2 regions of the Serinicoccus sp. JS2-9 genome follow, and region 2 is predicted to be linked to the other one. Evidence: predicted binding sites of a transcription regulator. Region 2 holds the regulator's gene; the other holds the start of a gene.
The links. Region 2 encodes HrcA, which represses chaperone genes, less so after heat shock. Its sites were predicted from a motif close to TTNGCACTCGNNNNNNNCGAGTGCNAA; they were not measured.

Region 1 (7,535 bases), 340 kb from region 2:
TCCGAGGACGCCTCGGTCTGCGCACCTCGCTGGCCGCCCAGGCAGACACGCACTCGCGGTCGCTGGGTGACGTGCGACGGATCGTCGTCCGCATGCTCCAGGTCGTGCTGACCGTCGAGGGCGTGGTCTGGCTGGCGCTCGCGGTGCGCTTCCGGATCGGCTACGGCTACGACTGGGGCACGGCCCTGTGGCACGGGGCCTTCCACTCCGTGTCGGCCTTCAACAACGCCGGCTTCGCGCTCTACAGCGACAGCGTCGTCGGCTTCGTCTCGGACCTGTGGATCATCGGGCCGTTGTGCGTCGGGCTGGTCGTGGGCGGCCTGGGCTTCCCGGTGGTCCGGGAGCTCGCGCGTCGCCGTCGGCCGCGCACCTGGAGCGTCCACACCCGGCTGACGGTCTGGGGATCGCTCGCGCTGACGCTGCTCGGGGTGGCGGCGTTCTGGGTGTTCGAGGCGCGCCCGGAGGGCACGCTGTCCGGGCTGGGGCCCTGGGGGCAGGCCGTCGGCGCCCTCGGAGGCGGGGTCTTTCCCCGCACCGCCGGCTTCAACGGCGTGGACTACGCGGGGGTGACGGATGAGACCGAGGCCATCACCATGGTGCTCATGTTCATCGGCGGCGGCAGCGCGGGCACGGCCGGCGGCATCAAGGTGACGACCTTCCTCATCCTCGCCGCGGTGATCTGGTCGGAGGTACGCGGTGAGCCGGACGTGGTCATCGGGCGTCGCCGGATCGGCACCTCGGTGCAGCGGCAGGCGCTCTCCGTGGCGCTGCTCGCCGTGGGCCTGGTCATCGTCGCGACGATCGTCATGATGATCCTCACCGACCTGCCCTCTCTGGACCTGGCCTTCGAGGTGGTCTCGGCGTTCGCGACCGTCGGCCTGTCCACCGGCATCACCGCCCAGCTGCCCCCGGCGGCGCAGGGCGTGCTGATGCTGCTCATGTTTCTCGGCAGGCTCGGGCCGATCACGGTGGCGGCGGCCCTTGCCCTCAACACCCGCCGTCGCCACTACCGACTCCCGGAGGAGCGCCCCATTGTTGGCTAGGAAGAGACCCAGGCCCCGCCCGGAGGGCCGGGGCACGGTGCCGACCGTCCTCGTCGTCGGACTGGGCCGCTTCGGCACCGCCGTCTGCGAGTCGCTGGTGCGGCAGGGGGTGGAGGTCCTCGCGATCGACACCGACGAGCGCCGGGTGCAGCGGTATGCCGACGAGCTCACGCATACCGTGGTCGCCGACGCCACCGACGGGGAGGCGATGCGCCAGCTCGGCGTCGGTGACGTCGACCGCGCCGTCGTGGCGATCGGGTCCGACATCGAGTCCAGCGTGCTCAGCGTCATCACGCTCAGCGAGGCCGGCGTGGAGCGGATCTATGCGAAGGCGATCACGCGCAAGCACGGCAAGATCCTGGCGAGCATCGGCGCGACGCAGGTCATCTACCCGGAGTACGTCATGGGCCAGCGGGTGGCGCACATGGTGACCGACGAGGTGGCCGACTACCTGGAGTTCGAGGACGAGTTCGCCATCGCCCGGTGCACGGCGCCGGTCGAGACGTGGGAGCGCACCCTCGCCGACTCGGCGGTCCGGACTCGGCACACCATCACGGTCGTGGGTGTGAAGCGGCCCGGAGAGCCGTTCACGTATGCCGTGCCCGAGACGGTCGTCGAGCAGGGGGATGAACTGGTGGTCTCCGGTCGCATCTCGGACGTCGAGCGCTTCGTCGCGCTGCCGAGGGGGCGCGCCGCCCGGGCCTGACCCGGGTCAGCCGGGCTCGACGACGAGCGCGCGCGGCGTGCCCGCCACGGTCGTCAGGACCAGCGTCGCCATGCCTCCGCGGGGCCGGCGCGGCAGCCGCAGCTCGCGCCGGAAGGCCTCCGGATCGGTCGGCACGCCACGCTTCTTCAGCGTCACCTGCTCGACGCCACGCTCCCGGAGCCAGCCGCGCACCGCGCGGGCGTGGAGGGGGAGGACCTCCTGCACGGCATACCAGCGCGCGAACGGGAGGTCGACGCGCGCCGGGGCGCTGACGTAGCCGGAACCGGCGCTGATCTCGGCCCCGGAGACCCGATCGGCGAGAGCGCCGACGAGGTCACCGGCGAGGAGCGCGCCGTCGGGCTCGGCCAGCCACGGTCCGAGACCGGAGGCGTCCTGCAGCGGGGGAGGCTCCACCTCCGGTGGACCCACCTCGTGCCAGGTTGCGCCGTCCGGGCAGGTGCGCCCGACGACGGCGAGACGGTGCCGGCGCTCGCCGGTTCCGGGCAGGCCCCACCAGAGGGTGCACTCGAGCACGTCGCCGTCCAGCGACACCCACTCCGCGAGCGTGCCCGGAGGGATCTCGCGCCGGGGGAAGCCGGGCGCCAGCTTTGCGGCGGTCACGCGGGCCCGCGCGGCGACCTGCTGCACCAGCTCCCACGAGGGCGAGAGGTCCTGGAGCCGGAAGCGTCGCCGGGTGCGACCACCGGCGTCAGCCACGCCCGGAGTCCGGCGCGCCGGGTCGAGGAAGGCTCCGTCCAGCCGGGCACGCAGCATGTGGTCGGCCTCCCCGCCGACCACGCGCGCCGACGGGTGCGCGGCGAGGTTGGCCCGGGCCGCCTCGGCGACGACCGGGTCCCGCTCCACCGCGGTCACCTCCAACCCCGCGTCGGCGAGCGCCAGCGCGTCCAGTCCCAGCCCGCAGCCGAGGTCGGTGACCTGGCGCACCCCGGCGGCGACGAAACGCGCCGCGCGGCGCCGGGAGACCCCGGGCCGCGTGGCCTGCTCCAGGCCGTCCTGGGTCAGCAGCAGCTCGTCGGCCAGCGGCCCGAGGCGGGCCCGGGCGCGGGCCCGCAGCCGGGACTGGGTGAGGGCGGCCGCCACCAGATCCAGGTCGTGCCCCTCCTCGCGCAACCGCGTGGTCAGCGCCAGCGTCCGGCTCTCGTCGTAGTCCGGCAGCCCGCGCAGCAGCTCCGCGCCGGGACCGACCCGAAGGCGGGCCAGCAGATCGGCGGCTGGGTCGGTGCGCATGCCGCCATTGTCGCCGGGGTTAGATTGACGCCATGCCTCGCCTCTTCTCCCGCAAGGTCCACCGGCTCCTGCGGCGCGGTCGACGGTATGCCGTGGCCGCGGCAGGTGCAGCCGTGGCGGGCCAGCTCACGCTGGCGGCCGGGATCACCGCGGCCGACGCGCTGCGCAAGCGGCGGGACCACGTCGACCGCGACGCCCCCGTCGCCGACCCGATGAGCACGAGCGTCGACGGCTCGGAGGTGACGACCTACACCTACGGCGAGTACCTCTACGCCGACATGCTCAGCGCCATCGACGCCGCGGAGGACTACGTCTACCTCGCGTCCTACATCTGGAAGGGCGACGAGGTCGGGCAAGCCTTCAAGGACGCGGTGGTGCGGGCTGCCGAGCGGGGGGTGCTGGTCTGCCTCGTCTTCGACGGCTTCGCCAACTTGGTGGTGCCGCGAGAGTTCTACGACTTCCCCGAGGGGGTGCACCTGCTGCGCTTCCCGGTCCTGCGCACCAGCCTGCCGATCATCGACATCCGCGCCACCGGCCGTGACCATCGCAAGATCCTCGTGGTCGACGGCACCGTCGGCTTCGTCGGCGGCTACAACATCGGGTCGCTGTATGCCACGAGCTGGCGGGACACCCACGTCCGGGTGGTCGGGCGCAGCGTGTGGGAGCTGCAGAACGCCTTCGTCGACTTCTGGAACCGGCACCGGGGCAAGCACCGTCCGGCGCTGCCGGACAGTGGCACGACCGACTGGCAGGTCAGCATCCAGGCGATGCGCAACGAGCCCAGCCGGGTCGTCTACCCCGTCCGTGCGCTCTACCTCGAGGCGATCGACCGCGCGGTGCACCGGATCTGGATCACCCAGGGTTACTTCATACCGGACCGGGAGATCCTGCACGGGCTGCTCACCGCAGCGGCACGCGGGGTGGACGTCCGCGTGGTCATGCCGGAGCGCTCCAACCACGTCCTCGCGGACGTGGTGGCGCAGTCCTACTACGAGAAGCTGCTCGAGGGCGGGGTGCGGCTCTTCCTCTACCACGACGTCATGGTGCACGCGAAGACGATGACCGTGGACGGGCGGTGGGCGACGATCGGCACCGCCAACATCGACCGGCTGTCGCTGCAGGGCAACTACGAGATCAACCTCGAGGTCGTCGACGAGCAGCAGGCGGAGCACATGGAGCAGATCTTCCGCACCGATCTCGAGCACTGCCACGAGCTGACCCTGGAGGATTGGCAGACGCGCGGCGCGCACAAGCGGCTGGTGGAGCGCATCCTCCAGCCTCTGCAGGTCATGCTCTAGGCCGCGCACGGCGCGGCCGGTCCGTGCAGAACATGCGTCCGGTGCGGGCCGAAGGGGCGGAGCCCCCCGACGGTGCGGGTGGTCGCCTCGGCCGGAGGCCGGTGGGGGGTGGTTGGGGGGCGGAGCCCCCCGACGGTGCGGGTGGTCGCCTCGGCCGGAGGCCGGTGGGGGGTAATTGGGGGGCGGAGCCCCCCGACGGTGCGGGTGGTCGCCTCGGCCGGAGGCCGGTGGGGGGTGGTTGGGGGGCGGAGCCCCCCGACGGTGTTGGCACTCGGCTTGACCGAGTGCTAAGTGCGTGCCTAGATTCGACCTAGCACTCTCGGCACGCAAGTGCCAGCCGCGAGCGCCGACCGATCCCCGCGACGGCGGTGGGCGTCCGCGGAGGGAGTGGGTACCACGCACCAACGACCACCCCGGCCGGCGTCCCGCCGGTCGACCCACGAAGGGAAGGTAACCGTGTCGGTTTCCATCAAGCCGCTCGAGGACCGCATCGTCGTCAAGGCCGTCGAGGCCGAGCAGACCACCGCCTCCGGTCTGGTCATCCCGGACACCGCCAAGGAGAAGCCCCAGGAGGGCGAGGTCCTGGCGGTCGGCCCGGGCCGGATCGACGACAGCGGCAACCGCGTCCCCATGGACGTCTCCGTCGGCGACAAGGTCATCTACAGCAAGTACGGCGGCACCGAGGTGAAGTACTCGGGCGAGGAGTACCTCATCCTCTCGGCCCGCGACGTGCTGGCGATCGTCGGCTGACGCACCTGCATCACCCCGTCGGCCGAGCCGACGGGACCCAGGCTCGCCCCGGCCGCCACTCCCGGCGACCGGGGCGCGCCCGCGCGGCGACCGCCTGACCCGCGCTCACGACATACCTGTTTGAAAGGAGCTGACCGCCTGTGGCGAAGCAGCTGGAGTTCAACGACAGCGCCCGCAAGGCGCTGGAGCGGGGCGTGGACGCCCTCGCGAACGCCGTCAAGGTGACGCTGGGCCCGAAGGGCCGCAACGTCGTCCTCGACAAGAAGTGGGGCGCCCCCACGATCACCAACGACGGCGTGACCATCGCGCGTGAGGTCGAGCTAGAGGACCCCTACGAGAACCTCGGGGCCCAGCTGGCCAAGGAGGTCGCGACCAAGACCAACGACATCGCCGGTGACGGCACCACCACCGCGACGGTCCTGGCCCAGGCCATGGTCAAGGAGGGTCTGCGCAACGTCGCCGCGGGCGCCGCCCCGTCGGGGCTCAAGCGCGGCATCGACCAGGCCGTCTCGGCCATCAACGACCGGCTCCTCGAGACCGCTCGCGAGCTCGAGGGCCGCGACGAGATCGCTCAGGTGGCCGCGCTGTCGGCGCAGGACACCACCATCGGCGAGCTCATCGCCGACGCCTTCGACAAGGTCGGCAAGGACGGCGTCATCACGGTCGAGGAGTCCTCCACGACCGCGATGGAGCTGGAGTTCACCGAGGGTATGCAGTTCGACAAGGGCTACCTCTCGCCGTACTTCGTCACCGACCAGGACCGGATGGAGGCCGTCCTCGAGGACGCCTACGTCCTGCTCGTGCAGGGCAAGATCTCCAAGGTCTCCGACCTGCTGCCGATCCTGGAGAAGGTCGTCGGCCAGAGCAAGCCGCTGCTCATCATCGCCGAGGACGTCGAGGCCGAGGCGCTGTCGACCCTCGTGGTCAACAAGATCCGTGGCGCCTTCAACGCGGTCGCCGTCAAGGCCCCCGGCTTCGGGGACCGGCGCAAGGCGATGCTGCAGGACATGGCGATCCTCACCGGCGGCCAGGTCGTCGCCGAGGAGGTCGGCCTGTCGCTGGAGTCGGTCGGCCTCGAGGTGCTCGGCCAGGCCCGGCGCGTCGTGTCCACGAAGGACACCACCACCCTCGTCGAGGGCACGGGTGAGGCCCAGGCCGTGAGCGACCGCGTGGCCCAGCTCCAGGCGGAGGCGGCCGCGACCGACTCCGACTGGGACCGCGAGAAGCTGCAGGAGCGGATCGCCAAGCTGGCCGGCGGCGTGTGCGTCATCAAGGTCGGCGCCCACACCGAGGTCGAGCTCAAGGAGAAGAAGCACCGCATCGAGGACGCCGTCTCCGCCACGCGCGCCGCGATCGAGGAGGGCATCGTCGCCGGTGGCGGCTCGGCCCTCGTCCACGCGGCTCCCGCCGCGGAGGAGCTGGGTCTGTCGGGCGACGAGGCCGTCGGTGCCGCGATCGTCCGCAAGGCCGCGGTCGAGCCACTGCGCTGGATCGCGGAGAACGCCGGGCTCCAGGGCTACGTCGCCACGACCAAGGTCGGTGAGCTCGCGTCGGGCCAGGGCCTGAACGCCAGCACCGGCGAGTACGGCGACCTCTTCGCGGCCGGCGTCATCGACCCGGTCAAGGTCACCCGCTCGGCGCTGCGCAACGCCGCCTCGATCGCCTCCATGGTGCTCACGACCGACACCCTGGTCGTCGAGAAGCCGGAGGACGAGGACGAGTCGGGTCACGGGCACAGCCACTGAGGCAGCCCCGCCCACGACGAGGCCCCGGCAGGATCTCCTGCCGGGGCCTCGTCATCCGTGGGACGGAGGGATGAAGGTCGCTGTCGTCGCGGCTGCTCGCTGCGGACGGCGGTCAGCGGGTCGGGTGGCGCCGGGCGGCGTCGACCGCGTCGTAGTGCGCGGCGCGCTCCTCCTCGGTCATCCCGCCCCAGACGCCGTAGGGTTCGCGGACGGCGAGGGCATGGGTGCGGCACTGCTCCAGCACCGGGCAGCTGGCGCAGACCTGCTTGGCGCGCTCGTCACGGCGGCGACGGGCCGGGCCACGCTCGCCCTCGGGATGGAAGAAGACCTCGGGGCTGGTGGTGCGGCAGGCGCCGGCGAACTGCCACTCCCACAGATCTGCCACGGGGCCCGGCTGCTGGGCGGTCTCGGCCACGGTCGGGTGCTCCTCTCAGGGGGCGGGGACTCGTCGCCGTCCTGAGTACCCCCTACGGGCCCTGGGTCAGGAACGAACTGAGTGTGACGCGTGTCTCGTCTGCGTCACAGACTACTTTGTGCCACACCTCAGCGGGAAGGGGTGGGGGGACCGAGGGCCGGCAGAGGGGGCCGGGACGCCTAGAATCGAGACATGACCCGCGGCGACTCCTTCGGCCTTCCCGACGACTTCGCCCGGATGGGGCTGACCTACGACGACGTCCTGCTGCTGCCGGGGGAGACGGACCTCACGCCGGACGAGATCGACACCCGGAGCCGCCTGACCCGGGAG
Region 2 (7,535 bases):
CGGCCGGTCGGGCGGGACTCCCCCCGGCTCTCAGCCAGCTGGGCGAGCAGACCGCGCTGCTCGTCGGTGAGCTTGGTCGGGACCTTGACGTCCAGGTGGACCACCAGGTCGCCGCGGCCCTGACCGCGCAGGTGGGTGACGCCCTTGCCGTCCAGGGTGATCGTCTCGGCCGGCTGGGTGCCGGAGCGCAGGTCGACCTCGATCGGCCCGTCCAGCGTCTCCACCGGCAGGGTGGCCCCGAGGGCGGCGGCCGTCATCGGCACCTCGAGGGTGCAGTGCAGGTCGTCGCCACGCCGCTGGTACGTGTCGTCGGCCTCGACCGCGATCTCGACGTAGAGGTCGCCAGGCTCCCCGCCAAAGGGGCCGACCTCGCCCTCGCCGCCGAGCGCGATGCGGGTGCCGGAGTCGACGCCGCCGGGGACCTTGAGCGTGAGATCACGCCGGGTGCGCACGCGCCCCTCGCCGGAGCAGTCGAAGCACGGGTGCTCGATGACGTCGCCGTAACCCCGGCACGCCTGGCACGGACGCGAGGTCATCACCTGGCCGAGGAAGGAGCGCTGGACCTGCTGCACCTCCCCGCGACCGCTGCATACCTCGCAGGTGCGGGTGCCGCTACCCGGCTGCGCGCCCGCGCCCGAGCACGTCGTGCAGACCACCGCGGTGTCGATCTGCAGCGTCTCCTCGCCGCCGAAGACGGCGGTGCGCAGGTCGATGTCGAGCTGCACGAGCGCGTCGTGGCCCCGCTGCACGCGCGAGCGCGGCCCCCGGGCGCCCGCCGCGGTCCCGCCGAAGAAGGCGTCCATGATGTCGCTGAAGGTGAAGCCCTGCCCGAAGCCGCCGGTCGCCCCGCCGTAGGGGTCCTGACCGCGGTCGTAGGACGCGCGCTTGGTCTGGTCGCCCAGCACGTCGTAGGCCTGGCTGACCCGCTTGAACTCCGCTTCGGCGTCGGGGCCGGGGTTGACGTCGGGGTGCAGCTGGCGGGCCTTCTTGCGATAGGCCTTCTTGATCTCCTCGGGGGTGGCCTCGCGGGAGACTCCGAGATCGGCGTAGTAGTCGTTCACGTGTGTGCGCGTCCTTGAGGGTCGTGGGCGTGCGTCCGGTCAGTTCTTGGTTCGGTCAACGGCGGGAGGGGCCCGGGTATGCCGTGAGGTGGCTCACCCGTCCAGGATCTCCGCGACATAGTGGGCCACGGCGCGGACGGTGGCCATGGCCTGGGGGTAGTCCATGCGGGTCGGCCCTACGACGCCGAGCCCGCCCGCGGTGCCGTAGGTCGTGGCGACGACCGACGTGGTGCGCAGCGGCTCGTAGGGGTTCTCGGCCCCGATGGCGACCGCGACCGCCTCGCCGTCGAGGGTGGCCATGCTGCCCATGAGCCGCAGCAGCACGACGTGCTCCTCCAGCGCCTCCAGCACCTGCGACAGGGACGTCGGGAAGTCGGTGCCGACGCGGGCCAGGTTGGCCGTCCCGGCCAGCGCGATCCGCTCCTCGGTGCGCTCGTCGGCCGCGTCCGCCAGGGCGTCGACGACGATCTCCGCCAACGCGCGGTCACCCGGGGCGACGCGGTCGCCGAGGGCGGCCAGGCCGGCGGCGATCGTCGAGAGCCGCTCCCCCACCGCGAGCTCGTTGACCAGCGCCCGCAGGTGGGCGACGACGTCGGGCTCGAGGGTGAGGTCGCGAGCCACGTCGACGACGCGCTGCTCGACGCGCCCGGTGTTGACGATGAGCACGATCATGAGCCGGGTGCCGCCGACCGGGACCAGCTCGACGTGCCGGACGGTGGAGCGGGACAGGCTGGGATACTGCATCACCGCGACCTGCTGGGTCAGGCTGGACAGCAGGCGCGTGGTCCGCGTGACGACGTCGTCGAGGTCGACCGCGCCGTCCAGGAAGCGGGCGATCGCCGTGCGCTCGGCCCGGCTCATCGGCTTGATCTGCTGCAGCCGGTCGACGAAGAGGCGGTAGCCCGCGTCCGTCGGCACCCGCCCGGCGCTCGTGTGCGGCGCGCTGATGAGGCCCTCCTCCTCGAGGACCGCCATGTCGTTGCGCACGGTCGCGGCGGAGACCCCGAGCTGGTGCCGCTCGAGGAGGGTCTTGGAGCCGACCGGCTCGGAGGTCCGTACGTAGTCCTGCACGATGGCGCGCAGCACCTCGAGCCTGCGGTCCTCGCTCACGGTCGCCTCCCTCCGGCGTCACTGGCACTCACGGGTATGGAGTGCCAGTCTACGCGAGCGCGAGCGTCGGGGACGGATCCCGCGGGACGGCGGTGGCGGGCGGGCTCGACGGCATACGATGTGCGCCATGAGCGAGCCGCGCATCGAGACCGACAGCATGGGCCAGGTGGAGGTTCCCTCCGACCGCTACTGGGGCGCGCAGACGCAGCGCAGCATCCACAACTTCCCGATCGGGCAGGACACCTTCGTGTGGGGGCGGCCGGTCATCCAGGCGCTGGGCATCCTCAAGAAGGGCGCCGCGCAGGCCAACGCCGAGCTCGGTGAACTGCCCACGGACGTCGCCGACCTCGTGGTGCGCGCGGCGGACGAGGTCATCGCCGGAGACCTCGACGACCACTTCCCGCTCGTCGTCTTCCAGACCGGGTCCGGCACCCAGAGCAACATGAACTCCAACGAGGTCATCTCCAACCGCGCCATCGAGCTGGCCGGCGGGGAGATGGGGAGCAAGACGCCGGTGCACCCCAACGACCACGTCAACCGGGGGCAGAGCAGCAACGACACCTTCCCGACAGCGATGCACATCGCGGTGCTGCTGGAGCTGCGCGACCGGCTGGAGGGCGCGGTGACCACGCTGCGCGACACCCTCGCCGGCAAGGCGGAGGAGTTCTCCGACGTCGTCAAGGTCGGGCGCACCCACCTGCAGGACGCCACCCCGATCACGCTGGGTCAGGAGATCGGCGGCTGGGTGGCGCAGCTCGACTACGCGCTCGGGGAGGTGCGGCACGCGGGTGAGGGGCTGCGTGAGCTCGCGATCGGCGGGACAGCGGTCGGCACGGGACTCAACGCGCACCCGGACTTCGGGGCGCTCGCGGCGCGCAAGATGGGCGAGGAGGCCGGGCTGGAGCTGCGCAGCGCGGAGGACAAGTTCGCCGCGCTGTCGGCCCATGACGCGCTGGTGCAGACCTCCGCTGCGCTGCGGACGCTCGCGGGCGCGCTCATGAAGATGGCCAACGACGTCCGGTGGCTGGCCTCCGGGCCGCGCAACGGGATCGGCGAGCTGACCATCCCGGAGAACGAGCCGGGCAGCTCGATCATGCCCGGCAAGGTCAACCCCACCCAGTCCGAGGCGATGACCATGGTCGCGACCCGGGTCTTCGGCAACGACGCGACCGTCGCCTTCGCCGGCAGCCAGGGCAACTTCCAGCTCAACGTCTTCAAGCCGGTCATGGTGCACGCCGTGCTGGAGAGCATCCGGCTCATCTCGGACGCCTGCCTCGCCTTCGACACCGGCTGCGCCCAGGGGATCGAGCCGCACACCGAGCGGATCCAGGCCAACCTCGCCAGCAACCTCATGCAGGTCACCGCGCTCAACCCGCACATCGGCTACGACAAGGCAGCGGCGATCGCCAAGGCGGCGCACAAGAGCGGCCAGACGCTGCGCGAGGCGGCCCTGGAGAGCGGCCACCTGACCGCCGAGGAGTTCGACGCCTGGGTGGTGCCGCTCGACATGACCCGCCCCCGCACCGTCTGACCCCTCCCGCACCGGACGCGCGTTCGTCGCGCACCGGACGCGCGTTCGTCGCGTCGTGACGTGACGAACGCGCGCTCGGTGCGTGACGAACGCGCGCTCGGTGCACTGGGCGAGCCTCACACGGCACTCCTGTCACAGGCGTTACGGTCGACGGTTGTGAACGATCGCTACGGCTACGGCACGGATGTTCTGGCCACCGACTGGCGCGCCCCGAAGCGCGGCCGGGCCACGGAGGTCGCCGCCGAGCTCGGCCTCGTGGTCGAGGACGTCGACTCCGGCTGGTGCGGCGCGGTCGTGGCCGTCGAGAAGGCGGGGGGTATGCGGGTGGTGCACCTGGAGGACCGGCGCGGGCGGCGCAAGGGCTTCCCGCTCGGGCCCGGTTTCCTGCTCGACGGCAAGCCCGTGATCCTCACGCCGCCCACCGACCGGGAGCAGGCCGCCCGGCTGGCGGAGCACCGTCAGGCCGCCTCCCGGACCGCGAGCGGATCGGTGCGGGTCCACGACCAGCCCGCCCGCACCGCGACCGGCTCCCGGATCTGGGTCGAGGGCAAGCACGACGCGGAGCTGGTGGAGAAGGTCTGGGGAGACGACCTGCGGGTGGAGGGCGTGGTGGTCGAGATGCTGAACGGCGTCGACGACCTGTCGGCCGAGATCCGGAGCTTCGGCCCGACCCGCGACTCCCGGCTCGGCATCCTCGTCGACCACCTCGTGCCCGGCACCAAGGAGAGCCGGATCGTCGCGCAGGCCGCCCGCGTGAGCCCGTGGGTCCGCATCCTGGGGCATCCTTACGTCGACGTCTGGCAGTCGGTGAAGCCGCAGCGGCTCGGGCTGGACGCCTGGCCGGTCATCGAGCGTGGTCGCTCGTGGAAGCACGGCATCCTGGCCGAGCTCGGCTGGCCGCACGCCACCCAGGCCGACGTCGCGCGAGGGTGGCGGCAGATCCTGGCGAGAGTAACGTCATACCGTGACCTGGAACCGACGCTGCTCGCCAGCGTCGAAGAGTTGATCGACTTCGTCACCGTGAAACCCGAGGAGCACTCATGACCCAGACACCCCCTCCCCCGAGCGGCCAGCACGACCCGCAGCAGCGGGGCGACATCCCGCCGGACCCCGCACCCCAGGGCTCCCAGCCGCCCTACGGGCAGCAGCCGCCCCAGGGGTATCAGCAGGGCTACCAGCAGCAGCCGCCCCAGGGCTACCAGCAGAGCTACGGGCAGCAGCAGCCCCAGGGCGACGAGAAGACGATGATGCTGTTGGCGCACCTGTCCGCCCCGATATCCATGCTGCTCTCGGTGGGCTGGGTGCCCTTCCTCGGCCCGCTGCTCATCTGGCTGTTCTACAAGGACAAGTCGCACGCGGTCCGCACCGCGTCGGCCGGCGCCTTCAACTTCAACCTGTCCCTGACCATCGCGAGCGTCGTCACCTGGATCAGCGTGATCATCACGCTCGGGATCGGCTTCCTCTGGGCGATCCCGGTCTGGATCGTGCTCTTCGTCGTGCAGCTCTGGTGCCACATCAAGGGCGCGATCAAGGCCTCCAACGGCGAGGTCTACGACTACCCGTTCCAGATCCGGCTGCTCAGCTAGGCACCCGGCGGGCGGGCGGAGGGCGGCGGCAAAGTTTTTCGCGTTCCCTCTTGCGCACCCGCCCGCGAAGGACTAGACATGTCCCACGCACTCCCCCCAGGGGAGAGCGGGTCGCAAGGCGTGTCGAGGATTCGACTGTCGACCAGCCTCGTGCCGGTCGACGCTCCCGGTGATGCGGGAGCCGAGCCACCGACACCTTGCGCACCGTCCGGCAGCATCACGGCCGGATCGTGGCCCGGTTCGCGGACTCATACTCCGCGAACCGGGCCACATCCATCTGATCAGGCTCAGGCCCTGCTGGCTCATACCCGGCAGGGTCTGCCCTCATTCTCGTGCTCGGAGGTGTCCGGTCCGGGGACCGACGGTGGCGTGTCGGTGAACTGCGTCGGACGGGAGAGGCCTATCTCGTGCGCGGCCGGAGCGGGGACGGCTCCGGTGTCCAGGGCACGACGATCTCCTGCTCGACGGCGCGGACGGCCAGCCCCCGGGCCCGGGTATGCCCGTCCGCGACCATCGCGTCCTCGATCGCCCTCGCCACCTTCTTCGGTTGCGGACTGCCCAGGATCCACCACGCACAGCCGGCCCCGCGCTGTCCGTCCCGCGGCGGGCTGCTCGCCGTGTCGAGGCCGTTCACAGCCACCGAGCGGTAGGCCAAGGGGCCGGTGCCGATCCGGTAGTGCGGGCTGACCTGCGGCATCCCCCGGTGCCGCGAGATGAGCTGACCTCGGCGCAGCAACCGCACCCGCCCCGGGTCAACGCTCGCCCACGGGACGACATACCTCGCGCTGCGCGTGGGACCGTAGCCCAGCACCAGACCGTGCTCGCACACCCGATGCCGTTCGAGGATCCCCGGCAACGCCAGGGTTGAGCAGAGCAGCAGCATGAGGAACAGCACGAAAAACCGGAACCAGAGCGGGTCCTCCGGGACGGCCCACCACTGCCAGGCCACCACCCCGACGGTGATCACGGTCATGACCACCGACGAGATCGGTCCGGGCCAGCAGCGGAAGGTCCGCAGCACCCGACCCATGTCCGCCCCGCGCAGCGGGCCGGCGGACTCACCCATCAGCTCGCCCGGAGGAGTGTGCCGACGAAATCCAGCACTGGCTCGAAGCTCATTCCACGGAACCGGATGAGCCCGTCCTGCTCCTGTCGCGACAGGTAGGTGCCGTCAGGGCCGGAATACAGACCGGAAAAGCGGGTCTGCTCCGGCGTCGCGGATTCCATCCTGCTCAAGGTCACCGCGACGAGCGCCTGGCCCACCGGCTCGAGAATCGGGTCCTGCCCGTCTACCCGCTCACGTGCGCGCAGCGGCGCGCAGCGCCACCGGGTCGCCTCCGAAAAAGCCATACGCAACCCACCGTGTCTCGATCGTGACCCGGGCACTGGAACAGCACCCCTGTCCAGCCCCGTCGAACGCCTCCAAGATAGACCGCGACTGGAGAGGCACCATCCCTAGCCCAGCAGGCGGTGGACGACGGTGTCGGCCAGCAGCCGCCCGCGCAGGGTCAGCACGACCCTCCCCTGCACCGCCGCCCGACCGTCCACCAGCCCGTCGGCGACGAGCCCGGCCACCGCTGCACGACCCGGCGGCTCGAGGTCGCCTAGCGGCAGCCCGTCGGCCAGCCGGACCCCCAGCAGGACGCGTTCGGCAGACCGCTGCTCGTCATCAAGGACCTCGCGCTCGTGCACCGGGCTGAGACCCCGACCCAGCCGGTCGGCGTAGGCGCGCGGATGCTTGACGTTCCACCAGCGGACCCCGCCGACGTGGCTGTGCGCACCGGGCCCGATCCCCCACCAGTCCGCGCCGTCCCAGTAGGCCACGTTGTGCCGGCACCGGTGCTCGGGCGAGCGCGCCCAGTTCGAGATCTCGTACCACCCGTAGCCCGCGGCCGCGAGCAGCTCGTCGGCGAGCTCGTACTTGTCCGCCTCGTCGTCGTCCTCGGGCGCCGACACCTCGCCACGCCGCACCTGCGCGTGCAGCCGGGTGCCCTCCTCGACCACGAGCGCGTAGGCCGAGACGTGGTCGGGCTCCAGCGCGACTGCCGCCTCCAGGCTGGTGCGCCAGTCGGCGAGCGACTCCCCCGGTGTGCCGTAGATGAGGTCCAGGCTGACGCCCATCCCCGCGTCGCGGACGGCGGCGACCGCCCGGGCGACCCCGGCCGGGTCGTGCGTCCGGTCGAGGGTATGCAGCACGCTCGGCACCGCTGACTGCATCCCGAGGCTGACCCGGGTGAACCCGTGGTC

Region 1: the regulator HrcA is predicted to act here: its motif matches at 4,560-4,586, upstream of groES (co-chaperone GroES).

What each region holds. Positions count from the first base shown of each region.
Region 1 is NZ_CM180091.1:3,218,329-3,225,863, reverse strand. Features, by position in the region: gene AC5PYY_RS15610 (TrkH family potassium uptake protein) at 1-1,043, shown strand, start outside; gene AC5PYY_RS15605 (potassium channel family protein) at 1,081-1,749, shown strand; gene AC5PYY_RS15600 (THUMP-like domain-containing protein) at 1,756-2,997, opposite strand; gene AC5PYY_RS15595 (phospholipase D-like domain-containing protein) at 3,030-4,295, shown strand; gene groES (co-chaperone GroES) at 4,752-5,045, shown strand; gene groL (chaperonin GroEL) at 5,186-6,790, shown strand; gene AC5PYY_RS15580 (WhiB family transcriptional regulator) at 6,903-7,205, opposite strand; gene guaB (IMP dehydrogenase) at 7,398-7,535, shown strand, end outside.
Region 2 is NZ_CM180091.1:2,874,816-2,882,350, forward strand. Features, by position in the region: gene dnaJ (molecular chaperone DnaJ) at 1-1,061, opposite strand, end outside; gene hrcA (heat-inducible transcriptional repressor HrcA) at 1,155-2,171, opposite strand; gene fumC (class II fumarate hydratase) at 2,299-3,702, shown strand; gene AC5PYY_RS13920 (DUF3097 domain-containing protein) at 3,859-4,746, shown strand; gene AC5PYY_RS13925 (DUF4870 domain-containing protein) at 4,743-5,288, shown strand; gene AC5PYY_RS13930 (hypothetical protein) at 5,689-6,354, opposite strand; gene AC5PYY_RS13935 (hypothetical protein) at 6,354-6,638, opposite strand; gene hemW (radical SAM family heme chaperone HemW) at 6,744-7,535, opposite strand, start outside.